Regions from separate parts of the Streptomyces sp. NPDC088350 genome, predicted to be linked through region 1. Evidence: riboswitches for the same ligand, from Rfam matches in the RefSeq annotation. Region 1 holds a riboswitch; the other holds the start of a gene.
The links. Region 1 has a riboswitch for ZMP and ZTP ahead of ACIQBL_RS10180 (bifunctional 5,10-methylenetetrahydrofolate dehydrogenase/5,10-methenyltetrahydrofolate cyclohydrolase). Riboswitches for the same ligand answer to the same signal wherever they lie in the genome.
Positions count from the first base shown of each region.

Region 2: another riboswitch for ZMP and ZTP. It lies ahead of ACIQBL_RS02010 (glycine hydroxymethyltransferase); the one in region 1 lies ahead of ACIQBL_RS10180 (bifunctional 5,10-methylenetetrahydrofolate dehydrogenase/5,10-methenyltetrahydrofolate cyclohydrolase).

Region 1 is NZ_JBIVNL010000003.1:65,928-70,130, reverse strand. It holds gene ACIQBL_RS10190 (RNA polymerase sigma factor) at 11-532, shown strand; gene ACIQBL_RS10185 (CU044_5270 family protein) at 620-1,510, shown strand; gene ACIQBL_RS10180 (bifunctional 5,10-methylenetetrahydrofolate dehydrogenase/5,10-methenyltetrahydrofolate cyclohydrolase) at 1,511-2,359, opposite strand; ZMP/ZTP riboswitch at 2,381-2,465, opposite strand; gene ACIQBL_RS10175 (hypothetical protein) at 2,518-3,357, opposite strand; gene ACIQBL_RS10170 (MarR family winged helix-turn-helix transcriptional regulator) at 3,415-3,924, shown strand; gene ACIQBL_RS10165 (nuclear transport factor 2 family protein) at 4,000-4,203, opposite strand, start outside.
Region 2 is NZ_JBIVNL010000001.1:435,962-440,164, reverse strand. It holds gene trpS (tryptophan--tRNA ligase) at 1-347, opposite strand, end outside; gene ACIQBL_RS02010 (glycine hydroxymethyltransferase) at 510-1,964, opposite strand; ZMP/ZTP riboswitch at 1,996-2,085, opposite strand; gene ACIQBL_RS02005 (hypothetical protein) at 2,209-3,060, shown strand; gene ACIQBL_RS02000 (DUF3050 domain-containing protein) at 3,209-3,988, opposite strand.

The sequences.
Region 1 (4,203 bases):
CGAACGGGACATGAGCAACGACGAGAACTTCGCCGCTGCCTATCGCGAGCACTACTGGGCGGTCAGCCGCTACGTTGCACGGCGACTGGACGGGCGGAACAACGAGGTCGAGGAAGTGGTGGCGGAGGTCTTCACCGTCGCCTGGCGCCGCCGCGCGGATCTGCCGCCGGCCCCGCTGCCCTGGCTGTACGGGGTCGCCCGCAACTGCCTGTCCAACGCGGTACGGGGGTATGGGCGCCGGCGGAGGCTCGTCGAGCGGGTGGGCAATGACGAGAGTGCGCATGGGCGGCAGGTCGCGGCGGGGCCGGATGAGGAGGCGCCCGGTTCCTGGGTGCACGAAGCGCTCGCGCGGTTGTCTTCGGCCGATCAGGAGGTGCTGCGGCTGACTGCGTGGGAGGAGCTGGGGGTGGAGGAGGTTGCCGTTGTTCTCGGGTGCGGGACGCGTGCCGCGGCTATGCGGTTGCATCGGGCGCGGCGGAGGTTGAGAGCGGAGATCGATCGGCTCGTGGTGTTTGGAGGTGCGGGCCGTTGATTGAGTATTCCGCGGCGCCGTCGTGGCTGGTCGCGCAGTTCCCCGCGCCCCTATGGGGCGCTACAGGTGGACCGGAGGATCGACGCAATGGTCGATGAACTTGAACTACTGCGTGGCGCCAACCCGTTCACGGCCGACGGCCCCCTCTACAGTGACGGGCCCCTGGACCACCACGCCTCGCGTCGGCTCAACCGGCTGCTGCACGAACGGCGTCGCCGACTGCTCTGGAGTCTCACGGCGGGAGTCGCCGTCGTGGCGACCGCGTTCACGCTGCTGCTCGGCGGACCCAGCAGCACTCCTGCCGTGGCAGCACCCCGCCCCCTGGTCGTGCAGGCGAACTCCACGCCCGTGTCGCTGAACCAGCTCGCCGCTCTCGCCGCGGCGGTCGCCGTCGACGGAACTCCCGCCCTGCGCAGGGGTACGCACGTGCAGTCCTGGAGTCTCGGCATGTCCGACGACAAACCGCCGATCACCATCCCCGAGGAACGCATCGTGCGCTGGAACGCGGACGACAGTCACACCGAACGTGTCGTCGAGGACGGGCATGTCCTCAAGGAGACGACGTATCCGCCGAGTTGGAGCGATGTCCCGCCCGACGCCCGGCCCCCGCACGACGTGGCGGCACTGCGGGCGTACCTCCAGGAGACGGCGTACAGCAAGACGCCGTTGACCACCCCTGAACTCCTCGGCGCAGTGGAGGAGTTGCTGGACCACTGGACGCTCGGGGCGCGTGAGTCGGCCGCGTTGGCGCGGGTGCTCGCCGGGGCGGACGGGCTGCGGCCCGTGGGAGAGGTGACCGATCGGCTCGGGCGGCGGGGGCTGGCCTATGTGTACCGGCAGTCGGGCAGCCGTCTGATGCTGATCATGGACCCGGCCACCGGCGCCGTACTCGGACTGGAGAGCACCTTCACGAAGGACCAGCCCGAGTACGGGGTCAAGGCGGGGGACGTCATGGACTACAGCGCGTGGACGCGGTGATCACACCCCGAGCTGCCGGGCGGCGGCGGTCACCGTCTGTTCGAGGAGCGTGGCGATCGTCATCGGGCCGACGCCGCCCGGCACCGGCGTGATCAGCGAGGCGCGTTCGGCGGCGGAGTCGAAGTCGACGTCGCCGACGTTGCCCGCGTTGTAGCCCGCGTCGATGACGACCGCGCCCGGCTTGATGTCCTCGCCGCGGATCAGCCGGGGGCGGCCCACGGCGGCGACCACGATGTCCGCCTCGCGGACCACCGCCGACAGGTCCCGGGTGCGCGAGTGGCAGTAGGTCACCGTGGCGTCGCGGGCCAGGAGGAGCAGGCCGGCCGGCTTGCCGAGGATCGCGCTGCGGCCCACGACGACGGCACGCTTACCGGACGGGTCGACGTCGTACTCGTCGAGCAGCCGCATGATGCCGCCGGGCGTGCAGGACACGAAGCCCGGCAGGCCGAAGCTCATCGTCGCGAACGACGCGAACGTGACGCCGTCCACGTCCTTCTCCGCCGCGATCGCCTCGAACGCGGCCCGCTCGTCGATGTGTTCGCCCATCGGGTGCTGGAGCAGGATGCCGTGCACGGTGGGGTCGGTGGAGAGCGCGGTGAGGGTGGCGACCAGTTCGGCGGTGGTCGTGGTCGAGGGCAGTTCCACGTGCCGGGACTCGATACCGGCCTTGCGGCTGCGGTTCTGCTTCATCCGGACGTAGGTGACGGAGGCCGGGTCCGCGCCGACCAGGACCGTCGCCAGACAGGGCGCCGTACCGGTGCGCTGCTTGAGGTCGGCGGCCTTCTTCGCGGTGTCCTCGACGATCCGCCGGGCGAGCGCCGTGCCGTCCATGAGTCGTGCCTGGGACATGATCCACTCCTGAGCTGGTTGACCAATCGCCCAGGCGCACGGCATCGACTCCGCGTGGGCCGCTCCACGGTGGTGCTCCACCTCAGCGCCAGTCACGACCCGCGGACAGCCTAACCGAGGGCTCCAGGACGGGGCCCAGGACCGGTCTCCCACGGCCGTCAGGACCCGCTCTCCGCCGGCGGTGCCGTCGGGTCGACGCCGGCCAGGAATCCGCGGGCCTGTGTCGCTAGGCGGACGGCACCGATGGCTTCCGCCCAGCGGGCGACCTCTGTCGCCAGCGCCCTTGCCCCGGCCTCGTCACCGGAGTCCCGGGCCAGCACCGCCAGCAGCAACTGCTGGGAGAGCGTGCCGGGGACCGTGCCCGCCCCGGCACCCAGCGTGGCCGCCCGGCGCCAGCGGTCCAGGGCGCGGGCGTGGTCACCGGCGTCGTGGTCGTGGTCGCCGAGGTGGCGCAGGGCCTCGCGGGCCAGCAACGGGTCGTCGCCCGACTCGGCGGCGCGCAGCGCGGACGCGTAGTGGGGCGGTGCGCCCGCCAGGTCGGCGAAGTGGTTGTCCGTGATCAGACCGAGGTACATCTCCGCCCAGCCCCGGCGTCCCTCGTCCGGGGCGGCGTCGCGCAGTGCCTCGGCCTCGCGGAGCAGGGATGCGAGGCCCTCCGGGTCCTTGCCGGCGGGGCCCAGCCGGAGCTCGCCGTCGACGACGAGCAGCACGCGGTAGGTGTTCCGCAGCCGCGCGAAGTCCACGTCCCAGTCGCCGCCCGGGAACTCCTTCTCGGCCGCTTCGATGCGCGCCGCCGAGGTGTCCGTACCGGCGAACCAGTCCTGTTCCAGGGCCACTTGGGCGGCGGCACGGGCGATCCGCGCCCGGGAGTCGGGATCGTCGGCGATGCAGGTGTCCAGAAGGCGGGAGGCGCGCTTCCATCGCCCCGTCACGCTCAACTCGTGGGCGGTGGCGATGAGTTCCTCGACGGGGATGACCGCGTTCGCTGTGAATGTCATGACGGGGAAGGTAGTTAGGCGAAAAACTATCCACAAGAAAACTACTGCGGGAGGCAGATGGTGGAGGAGAACTCGGCGGGCGACTCGGTCGACCGGCATGTGGCGGTCTGGGCGAAGGAACTCGCCTGGATGGACCCGGTGAAGGAGGCGATCTTCTTCCGGCTGGCGATCCTGGCCCGGCACGCCGGTCGGACGCGGCGCGACGCGCTCGATTCCGATGGGCTCAAGCACTGGCAGTACAAGGTGCTGCTCATGCTGCGCAGGCTCGGGCCGCCGTACGAGACGAGTCCCTCGCGGCTCGCCGAAATGCTGGGGCTGACCCGTGGCGCGCTGTCCGCGCGGCTCGCGGCCGTCGAGGAGGCGGGGCTCATCGTCCGTACGCACGAGACGGGGGACCGGCGGCGGGTGCGGGTGCGGCTCACCGACGCCGGGCACGCCGTGTTCGAGCAGCATGCGGCGGCGGAGGAAGCGGGCGAGCTCGTGCTGCTCGCAGCACTGACCCCAGCAGAGCGGCGGACGCTCGCAGACCTGCTGCGGAAACTGGTGCTCTCCGTCGAGTCCCCGTAACGCCTCCGGGTGCTGTGCTGGCCGAGAAGGTCCAGGTCAGACGGGTGGTGATCCGGACCTTCGGCATCATCCTCGCTATCCGTCCCATGCCTGGATCATCGTCTGCCGGGCGATCTTGCCGTCGTTCAGCACCAGCATCGACTCGGCGAGGACCCGGGTCCCGTCCGCGTACTGACAGGACTCGCTGTAGGCGACCCGGTCCCCCTGCACGACGCACTCCTCCAGCTTGTGCGTCATGTCGCGGCTGTAGACGTCGGCGAGCATCGCGCCGATCTCGTC
Region 2 (4,203 bases), on a different contig from region 1:
TTGTCCTTGAACTGGGTCATGCGGGACGCCTCGCCGAAACCGGTCAGGCAGTTCATGATCCAGGCGAGCTGGGCGATCTCGGGGACATGGCTCTGCACGAAGAGCGTGCAGCGGTCCGGGTCCAGGCCTGCGGCCAGCAGTTGCGCTGTGGCGAGGCGGGTGTTGGCGCGCAGGTCCGCCGGGTCCTGCGGGACCGTGATCGCGTGCAGGTCCACGACCATGTAGAACGCGTCGTGGGACTCCTGGAGGGCTACCCACTGGCGGACGGCGCCGAGGTAGTTGCCGAGGTGGAACGAGCCTGCGGTGGGCTGGATTCCGGAGAGCACGCGGGGTCGGTCTGAGGCCATGCCCCCATTCTCGCAGAGGGGAAGGGGGTGGTTGGCCCGGTGGGTGGGGGGTGGTTTCGGAGCGTGGGGGACTGCGGGCCGGTGGGGGCCGGTCGCGCCCCGCGGCGGAGCCGCAAATGAATGCGGCCCCGCGCCCCTTGGTTGGCTGCCCTCATGGGGTGATCAGCCGAGGTCGATCTCCGGGTACAACGGGAAGCCTGCTACCAGGTCCGTTGCCCGCTGGGCGATCTCCTGCGACACCTTCTCGTCCAGGACGTGGCTCGCCTTGCTCGGGGCGCCCGACTTCGTCGTGCCCGGCTCGGTCGCCGTGAGGACTCGGTCGATCAAGGACGCGACCTCGTCCATCTCCGCCGTGCCCAGACCACGGGTGGTGAGGGCGGGGGTGCCGATGCGGATGCCGGAGGTGTACCAGGCGCCGTTCGGGTCGGCGGGGATGGCGTTGCGGTTGGTGACGATGCCGGAGTCCAGGAGGGCGGTCTCGGCCTGGCGGCCGGTGAGGCCGTAGGACGTCTCCACGTCGATCAGGTTGAGGTGGTTGTCGGTGCCGCCGGTGACGAGGGTGGCGCCACGGCGCATCAGGCCGTCGGCCAGCGCGCGGGAGTTGTCGACGATGCGCTGGGCGTAGTCCTGGAAGGAGGGCTGCCTGGCCTCGGCGAGGGCGACGGCCTTGGCGGCCATGACGTGCGGGAGCGGGCCGCCCAGCACCATCGGGCAGCCCCGGTCGACCTGGTCCTTGAGGGAGTCGTCGCACAGGACCATGCCGCCGCGCGGGCCGCGCAGGGACTTGTGCGTGGTCGTGGTGACGATCTGGGCGTGCGGGACCGGGTCGAAGTCGCCGGTCAGGACCTTGCCCGCGACCAGGCCGGCGAAGTGCGCCATGTCGACCATGAGGGTCGCCCCGACCTCGTCGGCGATCTCGCGCATCAGGCGGAAGTTCACCAGGCGGGGGTAGGCGGAGTAGCCGGCGACGATGATCAGCGGCTTGAAGTCGCGGGCCGACGCGCGCAGGGCGTCGTAGTCGATGAGGCCGGTCGCGGGGTCGGTGCCGTAGGAGCGCTGGTCGAACATCTTTCCGGAGATGTTCGGGCGGAAGCCGTGGGTGAGGTGGCCGCCGGCGTCCAGGGACATGCCGAGCATGCGCTGGTTGCCGAAGGCGTGGCGGAGTTCGGCCCAGTCGGCGTCGGAGAGGTCGTTGACCTGGCGGACGCCCGCCTTCGCGAGGGCGGGGACCTCGACGCGGTCGGCGAGGACCGACCAGAAGGCGACGAGGTTGGCGTCGATGCCGGAGTGCGGCTGGACGTAGGCGTGGCGGGCGCCGAAGAGTTCGCGGGCGTGCTCGGCGGCGAGGGACTCGACGGTGTCGACGTTGCGGCAGCCGGCGTAGAAGCGGCGGCCGACGGTGCCCTCGGCGTACTTGTCGCTGAACCAGTTGCCCATCGCGAGCAGCGTGGCCGGGGAGGCGTAGTTCTCGGAGGCGATCAGCTTGAGCATCTCGCGCTGGTCGGCGACTTCCTGGCCGATGGCGTCGGCGACGCGCGGCTCGACGGCGTGGATCACGTCGAGGGCGGCGCGGAAGGCGGTGGACTCGCGGGAGAGGGGCGCGGAATTGTCGGGCATGGGGACCTCCGGACGTGGCGTTCGGCGTTCACGGTACGGCCCAGGCGCACGGCACACATTGCAGCTCGGGCCGCTCCCCGATGGTCGGTCCCATCCCAGCGCGCCAGTCACGGCCCGCCGGTCAGCCTACCGGGCGGGTCGGACGGGGCGGCTCGTGCGTCCAGCATCTGGAGTTCGGTGAGAGTCCCCGCGCGGGGCTCCGTGGCGATCTCCCCTCCCCTAGAGTCCCTTTGTGCTCTTTGGAATGGTGTGCGCGCTCGGCGCGGCGGTCTGCTTCGGTACGGCGACGGTGCTTCAGGCGGTCGCCGCGCGGGCGGCCACGACGGGTGGGGGCGGGGACGCGGCGCTGTTGCTGCGGGCGCTGCGGCAGTGGCGGTATCTGGCGGGGCTCGGGCTGGACGGGCTGGGCTTCGTGTTCCAGATCGCGGCACTGCGGTCGCTTCCCATCTACGCGGTCGGCGCTGCCCTCGCGTCGAGCCTCGCGGTGACGGCGGTGGTGGCCGCGCGGCTGCTGGGGGTTCGGCTCAGCGGGACGGAGTGGGCGGCCGTCGGGGTGGTGTGCGCGGGGCTGGCGATGCTGGGGCTGGCGTCGGGCGCGGAAGGGGACCGGGTCGGGTCCACGGCTTTGAAGTGGGCGATGTTGGGGACGGCCGCGGTGGTGTTGCTGCTCGGGCTGGTGGGTGGGCGACTGCCGGAGCGGGGGCGGGCGTTGACGCTGGGGCTGGGGGCGGGGTTCGGGTTCGGGGTGGTCGAGGTGGCGGTGCGGTTGATCGACTCGCTCTCCCCCTCGACGCTGGTCAGCAATCCGGCGACGTACGCGCTGCTTGTTGGTGGGGGTGCGGCGTTTTTGTTGCTGACGACGGCCTTGCAGCGGGGGTCTGTGACGACGGCCACGGCGGGGTTGGTGATCGGGGAGACGATCGGGCCGGCGGCGGTGGGGGTGGTGTGGCTCGGGGACCGTACGCGGGGCGGGTTGGAGTGGCTGGCGGTGTTGGGGTTTGTGGTGGCGGTGGTGGGGGCGTTGGCGTTGGCGCGGTTCGGGGAGGCGCCGGCCTCCGGCGGTGGAGCGGGTGATGGTGCGGGTGAGTCGGGGTGACCGTCTCTGGGGGCTGCGCCCCCAGGCCCCCGCTTCGGCCCTGAAGGGGCCTCGTCCTCAAACGCCGGACAGGCTGGATGATGCCGGCCTGCGCCCGAGTCGTCAGCCCCTCTTCGCCACAGGCCGGAGCCCCGCCGCCCCCCTCTTCTCAGCCCATGGCCTCCACGATCCCGTCCCACAGGCGTGACCTCGCCTCCAGTGCCAGTGTCGCCGTCTCCACCGCCTCCTCCCAGCGGGCGTCGTCCGTGCCGCAGAGGTCGGCGACCATCTGCATGGCCATGGGGGTGTGTTCCTCGCCGTCGACCTCGATGTGGCGGGCGAGGTAGTCGCAGAACAGGGGGAAGCGGTCCGTGCCCTCCTTCTTGATCACCTGGTCGAACATGTCGGGGATGAGGTCCTCGCGGGAGAAGGCGAAGGCGGCGGCGCGGCAGTGCAGGGGGCGGTCCTCGATGATGCCGAAGGTGGTGCGGACGAACTCGGAGGCGGGGGTGGGGACTTGGGCGCCGCGCAGGGCCGCCGGCACACCGTGGCCCTCGGTCAGCAGGGCGAGGAACGCGTCGATCCGGGTGGTGTCGGCCCCGGCCTCGGTCATGCCGGCGCGGTACAGCTCGAAGTGACTCGTGAAACCGCCGTTGAGTTCGTCGCTCTCCTCGACCAGCACGATGTCGTTGATGAGCCGTCGGCTGACCTCCGAGCCGCGCGGTACCCAGGGGACGTCGACACAGGTGAGTTCGCGTTGCAGGGACTTCAGCAAGGACATGAAGTCCCATACCGCGAAGACATGGTGGGCCATGAACGTCGCCATGTTCTCGCGGCTGTCGATGCGCTGGTAAATCGGGTGCGCGGTCACTTCTTTGCGCGCGGATTCGATCACCGTACGAGCCCTGTCGATTCCCTCGTGCCGCATATCCCAGTCGTACCTGGACATGATTCTCCTTCGGTCGGGAGAGCGATCGTGCAGCCATTGAAGACCGGCCTGCAAGTGCTTCCGGGAATTCGGGGAAAGTTACCGCGAGTACGGTTCGACAGAGTGCGCGAAGGCGGGCAAAAGGCTGATAAAGGGGCACGATACGGGCAATCGCCGGTCAACCGAAAAAACTTCATTGAAGATTTGAACGTGCTGTGAAGGTTCTGCGTACCTGT